DNA from 2 places in the Pseudomonas sp. MT3 genome. Region 2 is predicted to be linked to the other one. Evidence: predicted binding sites of a transcription regulator. Region 2 holds the regulator's gene; the other holds the start of a gene.
The links. Region 2 encodes sigma-54, which starts transcription at its own class of promoters, with help from an activator protein. Its sites were predicted from a motif close to ANTGGCATNNANNTTGCTNT; they were not measured.

Region 1 (4,380 bases), on a different contig from region 2:
CGACGTCGCCGAGCGCGCCAAGAAAGGCAACGCCGCCGCCAAGGCCGTGCTGCAGTCCTGGGCCGATGGCGAGTGGTTCAAGGCCCGTCCGGCCATCGCCGAGAAGCTGACCCTGACCGTGTTCAAGGTCCCCGGCGAAACCAACACCGACGACCTGTCCCCCGCTCCGGACGCCTGGTCGCGCCCTGACATCCCGCTGCACGCCCTGGCCATGCTGAAGATGGCCCGTGACGGCATCGAGCCGGCCCAGCCGGGTGTCGTCGGTCCGCTGAAGCAGATCGAAGCGGTCAAGGCCAAGGGCTTCCCGGTCGCCTACGTCGGTGACGTGGTCGGCACCGGTTCGTCCCGTAAATCCGCCACCAACTCGGTGCTGTGGTTCTTCGGCGACGACATCCCCTACGTTCCGAACAAGCGCGCTGGCGGCTTCTGCTTCGGCACCAAGATCGCCCCGATCTTCTACAACACCATGGAAGATGCCGGTGCCCTGCCGATCGAATTCGACTGCACCAACCTGGCCATGGGCGACGTCATCGACGTGTACCCGTACGAAGGCAAGGTCGTGCGTCATGACAGCGGCGAAGTGGTCACCACCTTCGAGCTGAAGACCCCGGTTCTGCTGGACGAAGTCCGCGCCGGCGGCCGTATCCCGCTGATCGTTGGCCGCGGCCTGACCGAGAAGGCCCGCGCCGAGCTGGGCCTGGCTCCATCCGACCTGTTCAAGAAGCCGGAAGCACCGACCGACAGCGGCAAGGGCTTCACCCTCGCGCAGAAGATGGTTGGCCGCGCCTGTGGTCTGGCCGAAGGCCAGGGCGTACGTCCGGGCACCTACTGCGAACCGAAGATGACCACCGTCGGTTCCCAGGACACCACCGGCCCGATGACCCGCGACGAGCTGAAAGACCTGGCTTGCCTGGGCTTCTCCGCCGACCTGGTGATGCAGTCCTTCTGCCACACCGCTGCTTATCCGAAGCCGATCGACGTCAAGACCCACCACACCCTGCCGGACTTCATGATGACCCGCGGCGGTGTCTCCCTGCGTCCGGGCGACGGCATCATCCACAGTTGGCTGAACCGCATGCTGCTGCCCGACACCGTCGGCACCGGCGGCGACTCGCACACCCGCTTCCCGATCGGCATCAGCTTCCCGGCCGGCTCCGGCCTGGTAGCCTTCGCCGCAGCCACTGGCGTCATGCCGCTGGACATGCCCGAATCGGTTCTGGTGCGCTTCAAGGGCAAGCTGCAACCGGGCATCACCCTGCGTGACCTGGTCCATGCGATCCCCTACTACGCCATCCAGGCTGGCCTGCTGACCGTCGAGAAGAAAGGCAAGAAGAACATCTTCTCCGGCCGCATCCTCGAGATCGAAGGTCTGAACGACCTGACCGTCGAGCAAGCCTTCGAGCTGTCCGACGCCTCCGCCGAGCGTTCGGCTGCCGGTTGCACCATCAAGCTGCCGGAAGAGGCCATCGCCGAGTACCTGAAGTCCAACATCACCCTGCTGCGCTGGATGATCGGCGAAGGCTATGGCGACGCCCGCACCCTGGAGCGCCGCGCGCAAGCGATGGAAGCCTGGCTGGCCAACCCGCAACTGCTGGCTGCCGACCAGGACGCCGAGTACGCCGCGGTCATCGAGATCGACCTGGCCGACGTCAAGGAGCCGGTACTCTGCGCTCCGAACGATCCGGACGACGCCCGTCTGCTGTCCAGCGTCGAAGGCCGCAAGATCGATGAAGTCTTCATCGGTTCCTGCATGACCAACATCGGTCACTTCCGCGCTGCCGGCAAGCTGCTGGACAAGGTCAAGGGTGGCATTCCGACCCGTCTGTGGCTGGCTCCGCCGACCAAGATGGACGCCCACCAGCTGACCGAGGAAGGCTACTACGGCATCTACGGCAAGGCTGGCGCACGCATGGAAATGCCGGGCTGCTCGCTGTGCATGGGTAACCAGGCTCGCGTACAGACCGGTTCGACCGTGGTTTCCACTTCGACCCGTAACTTCCCGAACCGCCTGGGCGATGCCACCGACGTGTTCCTGGCATCCGCCGAGCTGGCCGCTGTCGCTTCGATCATCGGCAAGCTGCCGACCGTCGAGGAGTACATGGCCTATGCGAAGGACATCGACAGCATGTCTGCCGATATCTACCGCTACCTGAGCTTCGACCAGATCGCCGAGTTCCGCGAAGCCGCAGCCAACGCGAAGATCCCGGCCGTCCAGGTCTGAGACGCCTAGCGTGATGAAAAGCCCCGCCTCGTGCGGGGCTTTTCTTTTGTGCTTGCCCGAAAGGCGCGGCCTGAACCGCTGCTCACGATGGGCCTAATACTTATTGACCGTTGCGGCGACGGCCTGTGCGTCTAAGGTGTCTGCAGGCCCTGCCGATATCCGTGCTCAGGTGCCCTTGATGGAACCCTCCAGAGGTGCGCTCCCTTCCTCTGCGCCCCGCCCTGTGGCGGGGCTTCTTTTTTCCACCGTCGCTGGCACACCCCTTGCTGTACGCCCACCAACAGGCAACCCAACGACGGGTCCTGAAAGATGACAGCATCGCCTTCCCGCCCATCGAGGGCCAGTGGAACGGTGTCTTTTGCCTTCAGAGGTGGAGATGATCGACAGCACACGCAGCCGTACGGACAGCCTGGCCTGGGTCGCCGGCTCCGATGCGCCGGAAAAGAGCGTACTCAACCTGGGCTTCATGGCCCTCACCGACGCCGCGTCCCTGGTGGTCGCCGCCACCCAAGGCTTCGCCCAGCCCTACGGCCTGACCCTCAACCTGCAACGGCAGAGTTCCTGGGCCGGCCTGCGCGACCGCCTGCTCAGCGGCGAACTGGACGCGGCGCAGGGGCTCTACGGCCTGATCTACGGCATGCAACTCGGCCTGGGTGGCACCCCCGCCATCGACATGGCAGTGCTCATGGGGCTGTGCCAGAACGGCCAATCGATCAATCTTTCCGCACCGCTGATGCGCGACGGCGTGACCTGCGCTGAAGCACTGCGCCAGCACGCGCGCCACAACGGTGCACTGCTGACCCTGGCGCACACCTTCCCCACCGGCACCCACGCCCTTTGGCTGTATTACTGGCTGGCCGCCCACGGCATCCACCCGCTGCGCGATGTGCGCTCGCTGGTGGTGCCACCGGCGCAGATGGTGGAGCACCTGAAAGCCGGGCGCATCGACGGCTTCTGCGCCGGCGGCCCCTGGGGCGCGCTGGCGGTGGACGAAGGCCTGGGCTTCACCCTGGCGACCAGCCAGCAGATCTGGCCGGACCACCCGGAAAAAGTCCTGGGCACCACCCGCGCCTTCGTCGAGCAATACCCCAATACGGCTCGCGCCCTGGTGATGAGCATTCTCGACGCCAGTCGCTTCATCGAGGCCAGCGAGGACAACCTGCGCAGCGTGGCGCGACTGATCAGCGGCCACGACTACGTCGACGCACCGCTCTCCAGCATCGAGCCACGCCTGCTCGGCCGCTACCAGGATGGCCTCGGCCACGCCTGGCAGGACGCCCATCCGCTGCGTTTCCACGACGCAGGCCGAACGAATTTCCCCTGGCTGTCCGACGGCCTGTGGTTCATGACCCAGTTCCGCCGCTGGGGGCTGCTGCGTGAAGACGTCGACTATCCAGGCATCGCCCGCCAGGTCCAGCAACTCGACCTGTACCGCGAAGCCGCCGAAGCCGTTGGCGTAACAGTGCCGGATACCGGCATGCGCCGCTCGACGCTGATCGACGGACGCACCTGGGACGGCAGCGATCCCGCCGGCTATGCCCGCGGTTTCGAACTCAATGCCCTGACGGAGCGAGGTTGAGCATGCTGCGCGTCCTGCTGATCAACGACACCCCGAAGAAGGTCGGGCGCCTCAAGGCCGCACTGCTGGAATCCGGCTTCGACGTGGTCGACGAATCCGGCCTCACCGTGGACCTGGCACAGCGCGTGGAAGCCCTGTGCCCGGACGTGATCCTCATCGACACCGAATCTCCCGGCCGCGACGTGCTGGAACAGGTAGTGCTGGTCAGCCGCGACCAGCCGCGCCCCATCGTCATGTTCACCGACGAGCACGACCCGCAGGTGATGCGCCAGGCCATTCGTTCCGGGGTCAGCGCCTATATCGTCGAAGGCATCCAGGCGCAGCGCCTGCAACCGATCCTCGACGTCGCGATGGCCCGCTTCGAGAGCGACCAGGCGCTGCGTGCGCAGTTGCAAGCCCGCGAGCAGCAACTGGCCGAACGCAAGCGCATCGAACTGGCCAAGGGGCTGCTGATGAAGATGAAGGGCTGCGCCGAGGAAGAGGCCTACACCCTGATGCGCCGGCAGGCGATGGGGCGCCAGCAGAAGCTGGTGCAGGTAGCCGAGCAGATCATCTCAATGCACGAAATGCTCGGGCACTG
Region 2 (4,380 bases):
GCTACTAGCTCAGGTCGCGGTGGCGAATCTGCACGTTGGTGAGGCTTTCCTTGAGGGCCTTGCCGATGCGTTCGGCCAGGTAGGTCGAGCGATGCTGGCCACCGGTACAGCCGATGGCGATGGTGACATAGGCCCGGTTGCTCGCGGCGAAGCGCGGCAGCCACTTGTTCAGGTAGCCGAGGATATCCTGGTACATCTCCTCGACGTCGGGTTGCGCGGCCAGGTACTCCTGGACATCCGCGTCGAGCCCGGTGTGTTCGCGCAGCTCGGGCTTCCAGTACGGATTGGGCAGGCAGCGCACGTCGAACACCAGGTCGGCGTCCACCGGCATGCCGCGCTTGAAGCCGAAGGACTCGACGAGGAAGGCGGTACCCAGTTCGGGTTTGTTCAAGAGGCGCAGCTTGAGCACGTCGCGCAGCTGATAGAGGTTCAGGTTCGTGGTGTTGAGCTTGAGATCGGCCAGGTCGGCGATCGGCGCCAGCAGGTACGCCTCGTCTGCGATGGCTTCGGCCAGCGAGCGACTGTCGCTGGTCAGCGGGTGGCGCCGGCGCGTCTCGGAGAAGCGCTTGAGCAGCGTCTCGTCATCGGCATCGAGGTACAGCACGTCGCACTGGATGTGCTTGTCGCGGGCTTCCTGCAGCAACTCGGGGAAGCGCTGCAGCTGGCTGGGCAGGTTGCGCGCGTCGATGGAGACGGCGACCTGCGGGTGCAGCAGTTCGGTGTGCAGCAACGCACGTTGCGCCAGGTCCGGGAGGAGGCTGGCGGGCAGGTTGTCGATGCAGTAGAAACCGTTGTCCTCGAGCACGTTGAGTGCGGTGCTCTTGCCCGAGCCGGACCGTCCGCTGATGATGATCAGGCGCATGATCAGTGGCCGTTCTGGAAGTCCACGACGATCCGGTACAGCTCTTCGCCGTTGGCGGCGTGGCGCAGGCGGTCACGGACGTCGGAACGGTCGAGCATGGAAGCAATCTGCCGAAGCAGCTCCAGATGCTCTTCGGTGGCGGCTTCCGGCACCAGCAGGACGAACAGCAGATCGACCGGCGCGCCGTCGAGGGCGTCGAAGTCGACCGGGGCGTCCAGGTGCAGGATCGCGCTGATGGGGGACTGGCAGCCGGGGAGGCGGCAGTGCGGAATGGCGATGCCATTGCCGAATCCGGTGGAGCCCAGGCGTTCCCGAGCCACCAGGTTTTCGAAGATGTCTTGCGCATCGAAACCTGGTAGCTCGCGAGCTACCAGGTTTGCGATTTGTTCAAGGACGCGTTTTTTACTGCCGCCCGGCACGTTCACCAGGGAACGGCCGGGGGTCAGGATTTGCTCGAGTCGAATCATAGGGAAGGGTTAACGGACGCCAACACCCTGCTGGCGTTCGAGGTATTTTTCCTTGTGCTTGATCAGTTGGCGGTCGAGCTTGTCGGTGAGCAGGTCGATGGCTGCGTACATGTCTTCATGTTCGGCACAGGCCACCACCTCACCCCCTGCGATATGCAGGGTGGCTTCGATTTTCTGCTTCAGTTTCTCGACCTCCATGATGACCTGAACATTGGTGATCTTGTCGAAGTGGCGCTCCAGTCGTCCGAGTTTTTCGACGACATAGTCGCGCAGGGCGTCGGTCACATCCAGTTGATGTCCACTGATGTTGACTTGCATACCGCTTTCTCCTTATTGCCCGTGTATAAGTGGCAGGTTAGGTGGCCTGCCGCCGGAACACTTTGGCGTGGATCAACGTCATACCAGTCGCTTGCGTTCGCTGGAGGGAGCAATCCCCAAGGACTCCCGGTACTTGGCGACGGTGCGACGTGCCACTTGAATGCCCTGTGCTTCCAGTAAACCAGCGATCTTGCTGTCACTCAATGGCTTTTTCGGACTTTCCGCCGCGACCAGTTTCTTGATGATGGCGCGGATCGCGGTGGACGAGCATTCGCCGCCCTCGGCGGTGCTGACGTGGCTGGAGAAGAAGTACTTCAGCTCGAAGATGCCACGCGGGGTATGCATGAATTTCTGCGTGGTGACGCGCGAGATGGTCGACTCGTGCATGCCCACGGCTTCGGCGATGTCGTGCAGGACCAGGGGCTTCATCGCCTCCTCGCCGTATTCGAGGAAACCGCGCTGGTGTTCGACGATCTGGGTCGCCACCTTCATCAGCGTCTCGTTGCGGCTCTGCAGGCTCTTGATGAACCAGCGCGCTTCCTGCAACTGGTTGCGCATGAAGGTGTTGTCGGCGCTGGAATCCGCCCGGCGCACCAGGCCGGCGTACTGCGAGTTGACCCGCAGGCGCGGCACGGCTTCCTGGTTCAGCTCTACCAGCCAGCGGTCGTTGTGTTTCCGGACGATGACATCCGGCACCACGTATTCGGCTTCGCCGGACTCGATCTGCGAGCCGGGACGCGGGTGCAGCGACTGGATCAGCTCGATGGTCTCGCGCAACTCGTCTTCCTTGAGCTTCATGCGCCGCATCAGTTGGCTGTAGTCGCGGCTGCCGAGCAGGTCGAGATGATCGGAGACCAGCTTCAGGGCCTCGGTCAGCAGGTAGGTCTTGGCCGGCAACTGGCGCAGTTGCAGCAACAGGCATTCGCGCAGGTTGCGTGCGCCGACGCCGGCGGGTTCGAGTTGCTGCACGCGGCGCAGGACGACTTCCACCTCGTCCATCTCCACGCCCAGTTCCGGGTCGATGGAGGCGAGGATGTCGTCGAGGGACTCTTCGAGATAACCGTCGTCGTTGATGCCGTCGATGATACTCAGGGCGATCAGGCGGTCGGTGTCGGACATCGGCGCCAGGTTGACCTGCCAGAGCAGGTGGCTCTGCAGGCTTTCGCCAGCGGAGGTGCGGGCGGTGAAGTCCCACTCGTCATCGTCGCTGCTGGGCAGGCTGCTGGCGCTGGTCTGGTAGATGTCTTCCCAGGCGGTATCGACCGGCAGCTCGTTAGGGATGCGCTCGGCCCACTGGTCCTCGTCGAGGCTGTCGACGCTGGGGGTAGTGTTTTCCTGGAAGCTGTCCTGCGAGTTGCTGCTGGCGCCCTGGGCGGCGGAGTCGTCGCCGTCGGCCATTGGGTCGCTGTTGTCGTAGTCGTCGCCGTCTTCCTGACGTTCCAGCATCGGGTTGGACTCCAGGGCTTCCTGGATTTCCTGTTGCAGGTCCAGCGTGGAGAGCTGGAGCAGTCGGATGGCCTGTTGCAGCTGCGGAGTCATCGTCAGCTGCTGGCCCATCTTGAGGACGAGCGATGGTTTCATGGCTGGAACTAGGCACCTTGTTCGCTGGCGCAGCAAGCGCCATATCCACGACTACGGACGCCTGGGCGCCGCGAGGAAGCAAATTATATGCCTGAGTCTGGACGCTTTGCCTAGGGTCTGTCGACCTTTCGTTACAACCTGAGTATCGGGCAGGCTCGAGACGGCAGAATGCACGGCGCCGGACACAGGTCCGGGCCGTCGTGGAACGGGGCGAGGCGCCGCCGGAAGGGCGGCTTCCGGGTCAGAGACGGAACTCGTGGCCCAGATAGACTTCCTTCACCAGGTCGTTGGCGAGGATGGTCTCGGAGCTGCCCTCGGCGATCAGTTGGCCGTCGTTGACGATGTAGGCGGTTTCGCAGATATCCAGCGTCTCGCGGACGTTGTGATCGGTGATCAGCACACCGATGCCCTTGGCCTTGAGGTGATGGATGATCTGCTTGATGTCGCCCACGGAGATCGGGTCGACGCCGGCGAAGGGTTCGTCCAGCAGGATGAACTTCGGTGCGCTGGCCAGGGCGCGGGCGATTTCCACGCGGCGCCGCTCGCCGCCGGACAGGCTCATGCCGAGGTTGTCGCGGATGTGGTGGATGTGGAACTCCTCGAGCAGGCTTTCCAGTGCTTCCTGGCGACCGGCGCGATCCAGGTCGCTGCGTGTTTCGAGGATCGCGCTGATATTGTTGGCCACCGACAGCTTGCGGAAGATCGAGGCTTCCTGCGGCAGGTAGCCGATGCCGGCACGGGCGCGGCCATGCATGGGCAGGTGGGTGACGTCCTGGTCGTCGATGCGTACCACGCCCTGGTCGGCGCGGACCAGGCCGACGATCATGTAGAAGCAGGTAGTCTTGCCCGCTCCGTTGGGGCCGAGCAGGCCGACGATCTGTCCGCTGTCGATACTCATGCTGACGTCGCGGACCACTTGCCGGCTTTTGTAGCTCTTGGCGAGGTGCTGGGCGGTGAGCGTGGCCATTACTGCGCTTGATCCTGCTTTTTCTTGGGCTGGATGACCATGTCGATACGCGGGCGCGGCGTGGTCACCTGGGTACCGGTGGCGCGGCCTGCGTTGACGATCTGGCGCTGGGTGTCATAGACGATCTTTTCGCCTTCGAAAGTGTTGCCTTCCTGGATCACCTTGGCCTGGTCGATCAGCACGAC

Region 1: ACYCAX_RS21080 (CmpA/NrtA family ABC transporter substrate-binding protein) is a predicted target of sigma-54. The motif match lies at 2,472-2,491, and genes of this name have one in related genera.

The regions. Positions count from the first base shown of each region.
Region 1 covers NZ_JBTVPY010000023.1:32,375-36,754, forward strand. Annotated here, with positions in the region: gene acnB (bifunctional aconitate hydratase 2/2-methylisocitrate dehydratase) at 1-2,221, shown strand, start outside; gene ACYCAX_RS21080 (CmpA/NrtA family ABC transporter substrate-binding protein) at 2,598-3,800, shown strand; gene ACYCAX_RS21085 (ANTAR domain-containing response regulator) at 3,803-4,380, shown strand, end outside.
Region 2 covers NZ_JBTVPY010000007.1:74,599-78,978, forward strand. Annotated here, with positions in the region: gene rapZ (RNase adapter RapZ) at 5-862, opposite strand; gene ptsN (PTS IIA-like nitrogen regulatory protein PtsN) at 865-1,329, opposite strand; gene hpf (ribosome hibernation-promoting factor, HPF/YfiA family) at 1,339-1,647, opposite strand; gene ACYCAX_RS09240 (RNA polymerase factor sigma-54) at 1,726-3,228, opposite strand; gene lptB (LPS export ABC transporter ATP-binding protein) at 3,470-4,195, opposite strand; gene lptA (lipopolysaccharide transport periplasmic protein LptA) at 4,195-4,380, opposite strand, start outside.